Regions from separate parts of the Variovorax sp. P2_H12 genome, predicted to be linked through region 1. Evidence: predicted binding sites of a transcription regulator. Region 1 holds the regulator's gene; each other region holds the start of a gene.
The links. Region 1 encodes FNR, which switches genes on or off when oxygen is low (the NO sensors DNR and NnrR bind a similar motif). Its sites were predicted from a motif close to TTGATNNNNATCAA; they were not measured.

Region 1 (3,615 bases):
CATGTGCCCCTATGCGCGCTTCCAGAGCGCGATGTTCGATCGCGACACGCTGATCGTGAGCTATGACGCCGCGCGCGGCGAGCCTCGCGGCGTGCCGGCGAAAGGGCGCGCATCGACCGCGGCGCCGCTGGGCCACTGCATCGACTGCCATCTGTGCGTGCAGGTCTGTCCGACCGGCATCGACATCCGCGAAGGCCTCCAGTACGAGTGCATCGGTTGCGGCCTCTGCGTGGATGCCTGCAACATCGTGATGGACAAGATGGACACGCCGCGCGGCCTGATCCGCTACGCCACGCAGAACGGCATGGCCGGCCGCTGGACGCCGCGGCAGGTGCTGCGGCGCGTGCTGCGGCCGCGGGTGCTGATCTACACCGGGGTGCTGGCGGCGCTGTGCATCGGCCTGCTCGCCAGCCTGGTGACGCGCACGCCGCTGAAGGTCGACGTGGTGCGCGACCGCGCGTCGCTGGCCCGCATCGTCGAAGGCGGCCAGCTCGAGAACGTCTACCGCCTGCAGATCATGAATGCCACCGAACAGGTGCAGCGCTACCGGATCGCTGCGGGCGGCCTCGAGGGGCTGAAGGTGTCCTCGGAGCCCGTGGTCGAGGTCGCGCCGGCGGAGTCGCGCTGGGTCGCGGTCCGGTTGCAGCTACCCTATGGGGCGGCAGCGGCGGGTTCGCACAAGGTGCATTTCGACGTCCGCGCCGAAAGCGGCAATGCCAGTGTCTCGGAGCCCGCGGTGTTCCTGGTACCGCGCTGATCAACCCAAGGACCAAGAGATGACGCACGACAACGACGCGATGAAACCCTGCCCTCCGTGGTACCGCTTCCCACTGGTGTGGATGGTGATCGGCGGGCCGGGCGTGGTGGTGGTCGCGAGCTTCGTCACCCTGTGGCTGGCGATCGCCACGCCCGACCCGGTGGTGGACCAGGACTACTACCGCAAGGGCGTGGAGATCAACCGCACCCTGGCCGACAAGAAGCTGATGCCGGCCGTGGCCGGGCGCAACCACGCGGCGACACCGGGCAGCGCCGTGCCGCTGCCGAAGGAGTGAGTGCATGCAGACGCGCCGCTGGATGTGGATTCTCTGGCCGGCCTTCCTGCTGGCCTGCGCGCTCGAGGTGCTGGTGTTCGCCCTGGTCGACCCGGGCGACCTGAACTGGCGCGGCGAGGCGCTCGGTGCTTCGCGCCAGGCCGTCTACACGGTCGGCTTTTTCGTCTTCTGGCTGCTGGCCATGGGGGCGGGCGCGCTGACCCTGCTGCTGACCCTGTCGGCGCGCGAGATCAACAGCCCGGCGGATTGACGATGCGGCGCAGCGCCTCGGGATCGACGATGCGCACGTTGCGCTGCTCGACCTCGACCATGCCCTCGGCCGCGAACTTCGACAGGGTCCGGCTCACGGTCTCGAGCTTGAGCCCGAGGTAGCTGCCGATTTCCTCGCGGGTCATGCGAAGCACCAGCTCGGAACGCGAGAAGCCGCGCGCGTGCAGGCGCTGGACCAGGTTCAGCAGGAAGGCGGCGAGCCGCTCTTCGGCCCGCATGCTGCCCAGCAGCAGCATCACGCCGTGTTCGCGCACGATCTCGCGGCTCATGATCTGGTGCACGTGGCGCTGCAGCGCGGTGATCTCGCGCGACAGCTCCTCGATGCGTTCGAAGGGCATCACGCAGACCTCGGAGTCCTCCAGCGCCACGGCGTCGCAGGTGTGCTGGTCGTTGACGATGCCGTCGAGCCCGATGATCTCTCCCGCCATCTGGAAGCCCGTGACCTGGTCGCGGCCGTCCTCGCTGGTGACGCGGGTCTTGAACACCCCGGTGCGGATCGCATAGAGCGAGGTGAAGGCCTCGCCGTTGCGAAACAGCGTCTCGCGCCGCTTGATCTTGCGCCGCGTCGCGACGATGTCGTCGATGCGCTGCAGCTCGCCCGGATTCAGGCCCACCGGCATGCAGAGCTCGCGCAGATTGCAGTTGGAACAGGCGACCTTGATATTTTCGGGTTTCATTGATGCAGTCGAGGTCATGGAGGGATTGTCCGACGGGGAGCGGGGTGGATGCTTGATGCAGGTCAATGATTGCAGATCGTGACGGCGGCATAGTGACACACCACAGCCCTTGCCGCCGCCCGCGATGCTCCCCCCCTCCGCTCCCGCCCTCACGCCGGCCCTGGCGCCGCCGTCCACCGTGCTGCGCCGCTTCGACTGCGCCGGCCCGCGCTACACGTCCTATCCCACGGCCGATCGCTTCGTCGACGCCTTCACGGCGGACGACTACGCGCAGGCCCTCGAGCAGCGCGGCGGGGCCGGCGCGAGCGCGCGGGCGCTGTCGCTGTACGTGCACATTCCGTTCTGCGAATCGCTCTGCTACTACTGCGCCTGCAACAAGATCGTGACCCGGCACAAGAGCAAGGGGCGCGAGTACCTGGACTACCTGTCTCGCGAGATTTCGCTGCAGGTGGAGAAGCTCGGCCGCGGCGCGGTCGTCCGCCAGCTGCACCTGGGCGGCGGCACGCCGACCTTCCTCGACGATGCCGGCCTGCGGGAACTCATGGCCATGCTTCGCGGCGCCTTCACGCTGTCGCCGGACGGGGAGCATTCGATCGAGATCGACCCTCGCACCGTCGACCGCGAGCGCCTCGTGACGCTGGCCGAGCTGGGCTTCAACCGGCTGAGCTTCGGCGTCCAGGACTTCGACCCGGAAGTGCAGAAGGCGGTGCACCGGATCCAGCCCGCCCGGCAGGTGTTCGACCTGATGGCGGTGGCCCGCGGGCTGGGCTTCGATTCGGTCAACGTCGACCTGATCTACGGACTGCCGCGCCAGAGCCCCGCGTCCTTCGACCGCACGCTGGAGCAGGTCTGCGCGCTCCGGCCGGACCGGATCGCGCTCTATGCCTACGCCCACCTGCCCGAGCGCTTCAAGGCCCAGCGCCGCATCGCGACCGAAGCCCTGCCCGATGCCGGCGCCAAGGTCGAGATGCTGTCGCGCTCGATCGCCGCGCTCACCGCCGCGGGCTATGTCTACATCGGGATGGACCATTTCGCGCTGCCCGGCGATGCACTGGCGGTCGCCCGGCGGCAGGGCCGGCTGCATCGCAACTTCCAGGGCTACAGCACGCAGCCGGACTGCGACCTGGTGGCCCTGGGCGTGTCGGCGATCGGCCGCATCGGCGCCACCTACAGCCAGAACGCGAAGACGCTCGAGGAATACTACGACCTCCTCGACCAGGGCCGCCTGCCGGTGGTGCGCGGCCTGGCGCTGACGCGCGACGACGTGCTGCGGCGCGCCGTGATCATGGCGATCATGTGCCAGGGACGGGTGGATTTCGAGGCCGTCGGCGCGGCCCACCTGATCGACTTCGAGCACCTCTTCGCAGCCGAACTGACCGCGCTCGAACCGCTCGCGGCGCAGGGCCTGGTGACCCTGGGCGATCGCTCCATCGAGGTCACGCCCCTGGGCTGGTTCTTCGTGCGCGCGATCGCCATGGTGTTCGACCGCTACCTGCAGGCCGACCGCAATCGCACGCGCTTCTCGCGCATCGTCTGAAGTGAAGCCCACCCCCGATAGCGCCTGCGGCGCCCCCCTCGAGGGGGCGATACCAGCGGCCCGGCAAAGCCGGTTCCGC
Region 2 (3,615 bases), on a different contig from region 1:
CGCGTTCTGCACGATGTCGATCTTGTCGTCCAGCGTCGGCGCGATGCTGACGGCGGCATCGGTGATGATCAGGGCGTGTTCGTAGCTGGGCACGTCCATCACGAAGCAGTGGCTGATGCGCCGCGCGGTGCGCAGGCCGCCGTCGCGCTTCACCACGGCCCCCATCAGTTCATCCGTGTGCAGGCTGCCCTTCATCAGCGCGTCGGCCTTGCCCTCGCGCACCAGCAGGACGGCCGCGTCCGCCGCGGCGTTGCTGTAGGGCGCGTCGACGATGGGATAGCCGGAGATGTCCACTGCGAAGGACGCGGCCACGGCCTCGATGCGCGCACGCGGCCCGACCAGAATCGGCGCGATCAGCCCCAGCCTGGCGGCCTCTCGCATTCCTTCCAGCGAACTCTGGTCGCAAGGATGCACCACGGCCGTGGGCATCGGGGGCATCCCCTTGCAGAAGTCGATCAGGCGCTGATACTTCTCGTGCTTCGCGTTCATGAGGAGGCCTTCTTCCTTCGTGCCGGCGCCACGCGCTTCCGAAGAACGGTGGCGACCTTCGATCCCGCCCGATGGCTGCGCGCAAGCTGCGCTCCTGCGTCCATGGTGACTCCCTTTCGACGAACTACTTGGCGGCGTGCTTCAACGCCGCCTGCAGGCCTGCAGAACCCGGGCTCTTGACTTCCTTCATGACCAGGATCTGCTGCGGCGTGACCGGCTTGCCGTAGTAAGCCGCATTGAGGGAATCGCGCACGTCGATCACCGATCCATCCACCGCCAGGCCGGCGAACGCGCCCTTGACCATCGAGAAGGCGACGAAGTCGCTGCCGAGTGCGGCGCTGGCGTCCATGCCCTTCTTCCAGGCGGCGACCGAGGCATCGGCGCCGAGCTTCACCTTGCTCGCGAACACCGAGTCGAGCGCCTTCTGTGTGTGCACCAGCATCACCATTTCTGCCGATGACGCGCCGGCCTGGAATCCGAAGCTGGCGGAGCCCATCGTGTAGAAGGCCGGTCCGCTCCAGCTTCCGGTCTTTTCATCGCGCACCATCAGGACACCGGAGCCTCCCGAGCCACCGAGCACGAAGCCCGCCTTGAGAATCTGCGGGAAGATCAGCACGCCCTTGGCCTGGCCGAGGGCAGTACCGAACCCGGCGGAGAAGTCGGGGTTCTTCGCGAAGGCGTTGACCGTGGCCTGTGCCTTCTGAACAAGCGCCTTGGCGTCGGCGTCGTCGGCGGCGTGGGCCGGCAAGCCAACGAACACCGCGGCGAGGGTCAGTGTGCCGACGGCGAACGAAAAGTGTCTGCGGTTTGTGCTCATCGATATCTCCTCGGTGGTGCCGTCAGTGACGACGTTGCTGCGAACTGTCGCGGGGCCTTCTCACGTCCCGGGAAGCCATTGTGGGAAGCGGGCGCGCCGAGCACCTTGATCTGGCTCAACCCCGGCCGGCCCGCGCACGCTTCACTGCTGTTGCCTGTTGGCCTTGATGTTGCCGGCGACCCCGCCGGCAACGGCGCCGACGGCCGCACCGGTCCAGCCACTGCCGCCGGCGATGGCCGCGATGCCGGCGCCGGCCGCGGCACCGATGGCCGCGCCACTTGCCGTTCCCTGCTGCTGCGGCGTCATGTTCGTGCAGCCGATCGCGATCACGGCGGCTCCGATCGAAACGATGAGTCTGATGTGCTTCATGACTTTCTCCTCGAGGCCTAGTTCTTGAGGCCGGGCACGACCATCTCGAACCAGAGGGTTTCGATGACCGGGCGTTGCAACCGGTCCGGATGCGCGGCATACCAGCGGTCGAGTCCGATGCGCACGGTGTCGAGCGTCTGTCCCCTGAGCCCCTTGGCTGCCCTGGGAATGACGGTCTGGCTGTCAGGCGGCGCATTGCCGGCGTGGTAGGCGGTCTCTATCTGGATCACGTTGGCGACGCCGATCAGGTAGACCTTCTTCAGTTGCTCGCTGGATCGGGTCCAGTGCTCGCCCGTGATCAGGGGCACTTCCTGCGCGCGGACATGGCCGCATGCCAGCGCCGCGGCGAGGAGCAGCGGGACCATCGTCATCTGCCAACTCAGTCTCTTGGTCATCATTCACCTCCATAAGGAGTCGTTGAACGAACGCTCCGGCTCATCATTCGGTACAGCATGGCGGAGCAGCCACTGCCAGGGCCGGCAGGTCGAATCCGCCGCCCAAGGCCAGAACGAGGTTGGCGCGTTGTGCCAGCTGCTCGGACTGAACACGCAATCGCGAGGTCCGCACCGCATAGAGCGTGAGCTGACTCTGCTCGACCGCACGCAGGTCGACGGTGCCGACGCGATACTGGATCCGGGCCAGTTCCAGCGCCTCGGCACTGTCGCGAACGGTCGCCGCGAGGATGGCGTCGCGTTCGCGCAAGACCGACTCCGCGCCCAGGGCGTTCTCGACTTCGGCGAAGGCCTTCTGGCCGGCGCGCGCGTACTCGGCCACCGCCTGCTTCTGCTCGGCCGACCGGATCTCGACCTGCGCGCGCAGCGCGCCGCCCTGGTAGAGCGGCGCGATCAGGTTGGCGCCGAGGCTCCAGACCGGGCTGCTGACGTCCTTCAGGACGATCAGCTCGCTGGACACGTTGCTGCCCCCCGCCGTCAGGCTGATCCTGGGGAGCTGCGCCGCCTTGGCCTCGCCGACCCGGTCGAAGGCCGCGGCGACGCGGCGCTCCGCCGCCACCACGTCGGGCCGGCGCTCCAGCAGCTCCGACGGCATGCCCACGGGCAGCGGCGCGGGCATCGGCGACAGGCGGTCGGCGACCGCGATCTCGGCCGCCGGGTAGCGTCCGAGCAGGATTTCGAGCGAACGGCGCGCCTGCTCGCCCGCGAGCTCGACCTGCTTCAGCGTATCGCGATAGGGGCCGACATTCGCGCGTGCCTGCGCCACCGCCTGCGCGCTGCCGTTGCCGACCCGCAATCGATCGTCGGCCATCCGAAGCAGGGTCTCGGATGAGCTCAGGGCATCCTGCGCGATCACGCGCTGCATCCGGGCCTCGACCGCCAGGAACCATGCCTTGGCCACCATCGCCGCCAGCGACTGGCGCGCATACGCGTAGTCGGCCTCGGCGGCCGCCGACTGCTCGCGGGTCGCGGCCCGTCCGTAGCGCAGGCGGCCCCAGACGTCGAGCTCCAGCGATGCGTTCAGGAAGATCCCGTCCAGGCCCCCGCCGCCGCCCGATTTGCCGCCGCCCAGGCCGATCACCCCGACCGAAGGCAGCAAGGCGGCCGACGCCACCTTCACGTACCCGGCGGCCTGCTCGACCCGTGCCGCGGCCACCCTCAGGTCCGCGTTGTAGGCCAGGGCCTCGTTGACGAGCGCTGTCAGCGCAGGTTCCTCGAAGGCCGCGAGCCAGCCGTCGGCCACCGGCGCCGCGACGCCCCCGCCGGCCCTGAAGGCAGGGGGTGCCGGCGCCTGGGGCAGCACCTCCTTGTGCAGGTCGGCCGCCGTCGGCGGGGCCTTGAGTGCGCAGCCAGCCAGCGCGGCCGCCAGGGCCGTGAAGAGAATCCCTCGATGAAGCGAAGGTGTGCGCATCAGTGCAATTTCAGAACAAGGTAGTTGGCGATCGCGCCGACACGCAGGATCACCATGCGCACGATGTGGATGGCCGC
Region 3 (3,615 bases), on a different contig from region 1:
TCTCGACGGCGCGCCGTCAGAGATGACTCCGATGCTCGATGCACTCAACGGTTTGTTCCGACGCATCGGCGAACTCCTGGAGTCGGAGCGCCGCTTTACGGCCGACGCTGCCCACGAGTTGCGCACGCCGATCGCCGCCATCCGCGTGCAAGCGCAGGTCGCGCTCGCCGAGGCCGACGAAGCCCGGCGGCGCCATGCGCTGGAAGCGACGCTCACCGGGTGCGACCGAGCCACGCACCTGGTCGAACAGTTGCTGACGCTGTCGCGCCTCGAGGCGGGCGCCGACCTTGAAAGCAAGCCGGTGGAACTGGGCGCCCTCGTGCGTGGCGTGGTGGCCGAAGCCGCCCCGGCAGCCATCCGCAAGCAGCAGAGCATTGAAGTCGACGCGACGGACGAATGCCTGGTTCGCGGCGATCCGACGCTATTTGTGGTGCTGACTCGCAATCTGGTCGACAACGCGATCCGCTACAGTCCGGCGCGGGCAGCGATCCACATCGACGTCGAGCGCTGGCAGGGCCATGTGAGGCTCAGGGTCGAGGACAGCGGCCCCGGCATGAAGGAGGAGGACATCGCGCGGTGCGGAGAGCGCTTCTTCCGCGTGCTCGGCAGCGGCGAGAGCGGCAGCGGCCTGGGCTGGTCCATCGTGCGGCGCGTCGCCTCCGCACAGCAGGCAGTGGTGCGCATCGGGCGGTCGATCCGCCTGGGCGGCCTCGCGGTGAGCGTCGAGTGGGTCGCCGTCTGAGTACCGTTCGGGGATTGCACGCATGATCTCCGCGTCGCTGCTCTTCGCCGCCATCTTCGTCGACGGCCATCGTCGGACCTCTTTGCTTCAAAGCTCTCGGGATTCGAGATAGTCGGGCACGGTTACCGACCAGCCGTGGCGCTCCTCGATCGCGAGGCGCAGTGCATCGGCCGCGACCGGCTCGCCGTGCGTGACAAAGATGCGCCGCGGCGCCGGCAGGGCGCCGAGCCATGCCAGCAATTGCTCGCGGTCCGCGTGAGCGGATAGCGTGTCGAGGTTTGCCACCTCCGCACGGACTGGTATGTAGGCACCGTGAATCTTCACCTCCTTGGCCCCGGCCACCAGCGCCGCGCCGCGCGTGCCGGCCGCCTGAAAGCCGACGAACAGAATGGCGTTTTTCGCGTCGGGCGCATAGGACTTGAGGTGATGCAGCACCCGGCCACCGGTCGCCATGCCGCTGGCAGAAACGATGATCGAGGGATAGGTCAGCATATTGAGCCGCTTCGACTCCTCCACCGTATTGACGATGGTCGCTTCCTTGCTCATTGCGGCGCACTGCTCGTGGCTCAGCCGATGCTCGTCCAGGTGGCTGCGGAAGATGCGCGTCACGTCGGCCGCCATCGGGCTGTTGAGATAGACCGGCATGTCCGGAATGCGGCGCTCCTTCTTGAGCAAATGAATGCAGTGCAGCATCGTCTGCGCACGCCCCACGGCAAAGGACGGAATGATCAGAATGCCGCCGCGCGCGGCCGTGCGGTTGATCACCACGGCCAGCGCCGACAAGGTGTCCAGGTCGCGATGCCGGCGGTCACCATAGGTGGACTCCACAACGACATAGTCCGCCGGCTCCGACGGCGCGGGCGGCCGCATCACCAAGTCGTCGCTGCGGCCGAGATCACCGGAGAAGAGGATGCTTCCGTTCCCCCAGGCAATCCGAACGCTGGCCGCGCCCAGGATGTGCCCGGCGCGGCACAGGCGCCACGACCACCCCGGCCATGGGGACTGCGCCTCGTCGAAGGGCAGGACCTCGAACCGCTTGAGGGCCTCGCGGGCGTCGTCCTCGGTGTAGAGCGGCAGCGCGGGCTTGTGCTTCGAGTGGCCGTGCCGGTTCGCGAAATCCGCCTCTTCTTCCTGCAGTCGCCCTGAGTCCGCCAGCAGCAGCTCGCAAAGGTCACGCGTGGCCTGGGTGCAGTAGACCGGCCCCTTGAAGCCGAGCTTGATCAGACGCGGCACGAAGCCGCTGTGGTCCAGGTGAGCGTGCGTGAGCAGCACGGCGTCGACTTCCGACGCCTTGACCGGCAGGCGCTCCCAGTTGCGCAGTCGAAGTTGCTTCAGCCCCTGAAACAGGCCGCAGTCCAGCAGCAGTCGTCGGCCCTCGTGCTCGAGAAGGTATTTCGATCCGGTGACGGTGCCCGTGCCGCCAAGAAATTCGATGCGCATCGTCTCTCCTTCGATTCGCCGCAGCTTGGCATGCAACGATCCGAACCCTTTGACCTTCGTCAAGCGAGCGAGGTGTCACGCCCTGCATGATGGCCTTTCCAGCGGAGGCTCCCGTGGCCATTCGCCATCTGGACCGCCTGCTCTCGCCGACTTCGGCTGCTGTCTTCGGTGCGTCCGACCGGCCGGGTAGCCGGGCACCTTCGGGATGCAGATTGCCGCACTGTCCCCGGCACGCCCTTTGAAGCGGCGGCCGCGGCCGATGACTATTGCGGCTGCCGTTTGCAAAAGCAATAGACAAACTGCTGTGGCGCCCCCCAGGGCGTCTTGTGCACTTCGATGCTGCTGTCGACCAACTGAAAAGGCTCCCCGAATCTGGCGTGCAGTGCGGTCGGCTCGTAGCGTGCCACCGGCAAGCCACTGCATTTCTCGGGACCTTCGGGTCCGAAGGTCCCGACGATGGCGTAGCCGCCAGGCTTGAGCGCCTTGAGCACCTGTTCGACGTAGCGTTGGCGCTGCTCGTCGCTCGTGAGAAAGTGGAACACCGCCCGGTCGTGCCAGACGTCGTATGCGGCAATGGGAAGGTCGACATCAAGCACATCGCCGGCCAACCATGTCACCTTGCTCGACAGGGCCCCCAGGCGATGCCTGGTGACATCGAGCGCGGTCGTGGAGATGTCGAGGACGGTGATGTTGCTGCGGCCATCGGCCAGGAGGTCATCCACGAGCGTCGACTCACCGCCGCCGACGTCGATGATGCGGGCGTCCTTTGCGGGGGCCGCCTTCCGCACGTATCGAAGCGAAAGCAGCAGATGCGCAGCGTACCAGCTGACCGCTTCCGGAGCCTGCGTCCCGTAGACGGATTCCCAGTGTGATTTCGTGTTCATGATGCCCCTTTTGAATTGCCAGGCCCCAGGCCGGGCTCAAGCTTCCTGATTGCCCTCGAGGTGCGGGTGCACAGGAAGGGCATTCAGCGGGATGCGAAGGTAGGCGACCCCGTTGTCGTCCGGGGGCGGAAGCTGCCCGCCCCGCACATTCACCTGAATCGACGGGAGAATGAGCGTCGGAACATCAAGGGTGGCGTCGCGCGCCGTGCGCATTGCGACGAAGGCATCCTCGCCGATACCGTCGCGCACATGGATGTTGTGGACTCGCTGCTCGGCGACGGTGGTCTGCCATCGGGCCTGGCGCGATGCAGGCGGGTAGTCGTGACAGACGTACATCGTGGTTTCAGGCGGCAGGTCCAGCAGTCTGCGCATCGAGGCGTAGAGCTGGCGTGCGTCGCCACCAGGAAAGTCCGCGCGCGCGCTGCCGACGTCGGGCATGAAGAGCGTGTCGCCGACGAAGACGCAGCCGTCCACCAGATAGGCCATGTCTGCCGGGGTGTGACCCGGCACCAGCAATGCGGTGGCCTCGACCGCGCCAATCTTGAAGAC
Region 4 (3,615 bases), on a different contig from region 1:
TTGCGGCCATTCGGCGCAGTCGCCGCCTGCTCGGGCGCAAGGCCATGATGGCTGCCGTGGTGGGCGCCGTGCCGCTGCCCGGCATCGACTGGGCCGCCGACGCGGCCCTGCTGGCGCGCGTGGTGCCGCAGATCAGCGCCGAGTTCGGCCTGTCGGTGACCCAGGTCGAGCGCATGGCGCCGAACGAGCGCGAAACCATCCGGAAAGCGGCCGCGACGGTCGGCGCGCTGCTGGTGGGACGCCTGGTCACGCGTGACTTGCTGGTCGCGCTGGCGCGCCATGCGGGGGTCAAGCTGACCGCCAGCCAGGCCGCCAAATTCGTGCCCATCGCAGGCCAGGTGGTTTCCGCCACGCTGAGCTACGCGGCGCTGCGCTCCCTGGGCGAACTGCACATCAAGGATTGCGTGCAGGTGGCGCACAGCCTGCGACACCAACTGCCGCCACCCGGAAGTGCGCAGGCCGTGGCGCCACCGCCCGCACCCTCCCGACTGGCCAGTACCTGGAATCGCTTTCGGCTGCGCTAGGAAACTAGCACTAAAGAATTCAATACCTGCCCAACGCGTCAGGTTGTTGGCCGAGCACGATAATCGGCGCAGAGTATTCCGCCGAGCTGGAGACATAATGACCAAACTCAGGCAGTTGACTTCTGCAGGAGTTGTTCCGGAGGCAAGTCGGGTTCGGAGGAGCGGAAGATGAACGAAACAGACCTCGCAGCTTCAGTCGAACGGCTCATGGCCCGGGTCGACTACTACCTGCACTGCGAGTTGGACGAAGAGTACGACCACGACCGGCCGGACACGGCGCGCGGTCTGCTGGAAGCGGCCTTGCGACAGGAGTTGCTTCGGGCCAGCGCGGTGGGTGTCGTTTCAGCCATTGCCGGCGCTCGACTTCCAACGACGATGGACGGCGACACAGCCGGATAGTCAGCACAACAAAGGCCGTACCCAACGGCCTTTTTTCTGCTGGCAGCGCCCCGCATGGCGGCGGACCCACCTCTCCGAACAGCAGGACAAATGTCTCTCGCGCACGGGACCCCAGCCACGACCGTGAGATCGATATCAGTCCGGGCGCCCCTCCGTGAGTTGCCGGACGACCGCATCGCGACCGAAGCGCTCGGCCCCTGTCGCTGCGGGGTCGATCCAGTCCGGCACGTCCAGCAGCAGGTACGTGGCCAGACCTTCTAGTCGGGGCTCGTAGGTACGTCGCAACTGGCCGATGGCCGGCAGACTGGCCTCGTCGTCACGCCAGGTCGGCAGGATCCGACGAATCGTCGACGTGAGATGCCGCAGCGCCTCGGCGTCCATCCGGCGGACCGACACCTGCCGCGCCGGTGCCACGCGCAGCGACTCACTGGCTTCATCGAGGACGCGCCTCAAGGCCGAGAAGGTGGCGGTGGCCTGGTGACGCCGCGCGTCGTCAGCGCCCCCAATGAGCAACGTACAAACATCCAGAACCACCGCCAGCGAGCCCAGCCAGGAATGGCCCTCGTGTTGCGAGCGGTAGTACGCCAACATCGGATACACGGCCTGGCTCTCGATCAGATCGCTCGCCCAGATCTCCCAGTCCCTCAGCCAGCGTTCGAGCGCCTCTGGGCTGTCATGCACATGCCAACCCAGCAGGGCGGCAGCCGTCGGCGGCGAGCCGGCGCGCGCGGAGAATTCAATGAGTTGGAGATCGCGGCGAGTGAAGTGCTGATAGAGCACCGGCAAGTAGCCGATGGTCAGTGCGATGAAGCCGAAGCCGATACCGGCTTCGAGGATCACCAGCAGCCGCGCCAGCCAATGGTGCGGCACATTGTCGCCATACCCGAGTGTGAAGAAGGCGTCGCCGCTGATGATGATCAGGTCGACCAGCGCGTCGGAGCCGGCGTTGGGTACCAGGCGCTGCAGCGCCCAATGCACCAGTCCGAATCCCACGATCAGGCTCCCGCCCCACAGGGCGAAGAGCATGACCATCGACAGCGGTCCGTAGACGCCGATAAAGTCCTCGCGCCGGCTGCCGGTGGGCCAAAGGCCCGCGCATCGGGCCCAGACATGCCAGGTGCATTGAAAGAAATAGCGGTTCAGCCGTACCCGCCGGCGCACCGGGCGCGGCAGCAGCACCACTTCGAAGGCGTCGATCAGGGTCGCCAGAACCAGGAGGGCGCCGAGCAGTAAGGCGATCAAAGGCATCGAGCTCTGTCCGTGGATGAAAAAGCCCAGTATGTCTCGCCCGGTCTCAAGTTACCCCGCGCCCTTGCGGCGGGTTCGTGCATGAGGCCCTTGGCCGTCGTCATTCAGTCCCGCCAGCGGCCATGACGACGACGAAGGCCCAGCATCGCGCATCGACCAGTCCCACACCTTGATGCAGCGCAATGACGGACGATGTCGGCAACCGCCGCAGACCGCCGACGCCTGGCTTGCGCGCGATCAACCCTCGGCCGCGCCGTTCGCTTTAGCGTTCGCTCCATGAAGCATTTCATATCATTCCCGATGCGCAGGTTGTTGCTCGTCGCACTGATATCGTTCGCGTTTCAGGGCGGTACCGTGCTCTCCCGTCCGGCGCCCCAGCCCACGCTGGCGCCGGGCTCGTACGCCAGCGGCGGCATCGGCGAGCAAGGCCAGTCGGACATGCGGGTCACGCGCGATCTCTACAACTTGCGCCTGACGTTCGCCGAGGTCGGCACCGGCGCCTATGTCGCGGGGGTCAGCGTGATGATCGAGCCTGTGGGCCGGGGCATGCCATACGGCCCCTTTGCGGACTGCGGCCCCCTGTTCCATGTGGTCCTGAGTCCCGGCGTCTATCGCGTATATGCCACCTATGCGGGCGTCACCCAGGCCAAGACGTTTCGGGTCGGCAAGGGGGCGACGAACGGCACCTTCTACTGGCCCTTCCAACCCGAATGAGGCACAGATGAGAATCACCATTCATTCCGGCTCTGCTGCATCGGCCGAGCTTCAGGTGGGAACATCCCACCATCCTTACAACGGTCCGCTCCCCGAGATCGGCCAGACGATCTGGATCCCCGAGGACGCAAAGGTCGACGGTGCCGCCAAGGGAAAAGTCAAGGTGACGAACATCGTCTGGCACTACAACGCCGCAGCGAGCGCACTTTGGCCGGAGATCGTCTGCAGACGTTGATCGTCGATGCAGCCTCCAGGTGCCAGACTCCTTCGCCGCGCTCATGGTGGCGGACATCGCCGCCACAACGCGCGCCCACTCATTTCAAGACGCAACAAGCACAAGACAGTCGATGCCGCGTGCAACCGTTTCCCGTGACGATTGATGATTTTTCAGAGCCTGAGGACCTTGCGGCGCTACGGCCACGCATCGGGCGGGCCCACTTGCGGCACCGGTTGGCATGGCCGCGATCGTGACACGGGGCTTCTGCGGGTTGGCAGCAAGCCCCGCAAGATCGAACAAGGGCAACCGGTCGGCCGCCCCTCAATTCACGAAGTCGGTCGCGAAGGATGGCCATGGCATCTTTCCTGGGTCGTCGTCACGCCCTCGGGCCGGCAGATCGAAGCCTCCTCCCGATTCGATGACCGGGTCTTGCGCCAAATCAAGAAATCCGCATTGCGATCCGCGGTCTGAGTTGATCCCGCGCAAGCCGCGCCTGGCGCGGCTGCCTAAAGT

Region 2: a site for FNR is predicted at 1,412-1,425, ahead of AC1DYK_RS04880 (lipid-binding SYLF domain-containing protein). Genes of this name have one in related genera too.
Region 3: a site for FNR is predicted at 2,232-2,245, ahead of AC1DYK_RS05855 (MBL fold metallo-hydrolase RNA specificity domain-containing protein). Genes of this name have one in related genera too.
Region 4: a site for FNR is predicted at 2,341-2,354, ahead of AC1DYK_RS05650 (potassium channel family protein). Genes of this name have one in related genera too.

The regions. Positions count from the first base shown of each region.
Region 1 covers NZ_JBFUFO010000023.1:41,018-44,632, reverse strand. Annotated here, with positions in the region: gene ccoG (cytochrome c oxidase accessory protein CcoG) at 1-757, shown strand, start outside; gene AC1DYK_RS18125 (FixH family protein) at 777-1,052, shown strand; gene AC1DYK_RS18120 (hypothetical protein) at 1,057-1,302, shown strand; gene fnr (fumarate/nitrate reduction transcriptional regulator Fnr) at 1,283-1,999, opposite strand; gene hemN (oxygen-independent coproporphyrinogen III oxidase) at 2,124-3,536, shown strand.
Region 2 covers NZ_JBFUFO010000005.1:86,136-89,750, forward strand. Annotated here, with positions in the region: gene AC1DYK_RS04875 (phosphate acetyltransferase) at 1-489, opposite strand, end outside; gene AC1DYK_RS04880 (lipid-binding SYLF domain-containing protein) at 614-1,306, opposite strand; gene AC1DYK_RS04885 (YMGG-like glycine zipper-containing protein) at 1,448-1,675, opposite strand; gene AC1DYK_RS04890 (hypothetical protein) at 1,693-2,070, opposite strand; gene AC1DYK_RS04895 (TolC family protein) at 2,114-3,538, opposite strand; gene AC1DYK_RS04900 (HlyD family secretion protein) at 3,538-3,615, opposite strand, start outside.
Region 3 covers NZ_JBFUFO010000006.1:103,812-107,426, forward strand. Annotated here, with positions in the region: gene AC1DYK_RS05850 (ATP-binding protein) at 1-742, shown strand, start outside; gene AC1DYK_RS05855 (MBL fold metallo-hydrolase RNA specificity domain-containing protein) at 830-2,182, opposite strand; gene AC1DYK_RS05860 (class I SAM-dependent methyltransferase) at 2,446-3,066, opposite strand; gene AC1DYK_RS05865 (MBL fold metallo-hydrolase) at 3,103-3,615, opposite strand, start outside.
Region 4 covers NZ_JBFUFO010000006.1:63,202-66,816, forward strand. Annotated here, with positions in the region: gene AC1DYK_RS05640 (hypothetical protein) at 1-524, shown strand, start outside; gene AC1DYK_RS05645 (hypothetical protein) at 693-923, shown strand; gene AC1DYK_RS05650 (potassium channel family protein) at 1,059-2,171, opposite strand; gene AC1DYK_RS05655 (hypothetical protein) at 2,472-2,885, shown strand; gene AC1DYK_RS05660 (hypothetical protein) at 2,893-3,120, shown strand; gene AC1DYK_RS05665 (hypothetical protein) at 3,265-3,573, shown strand.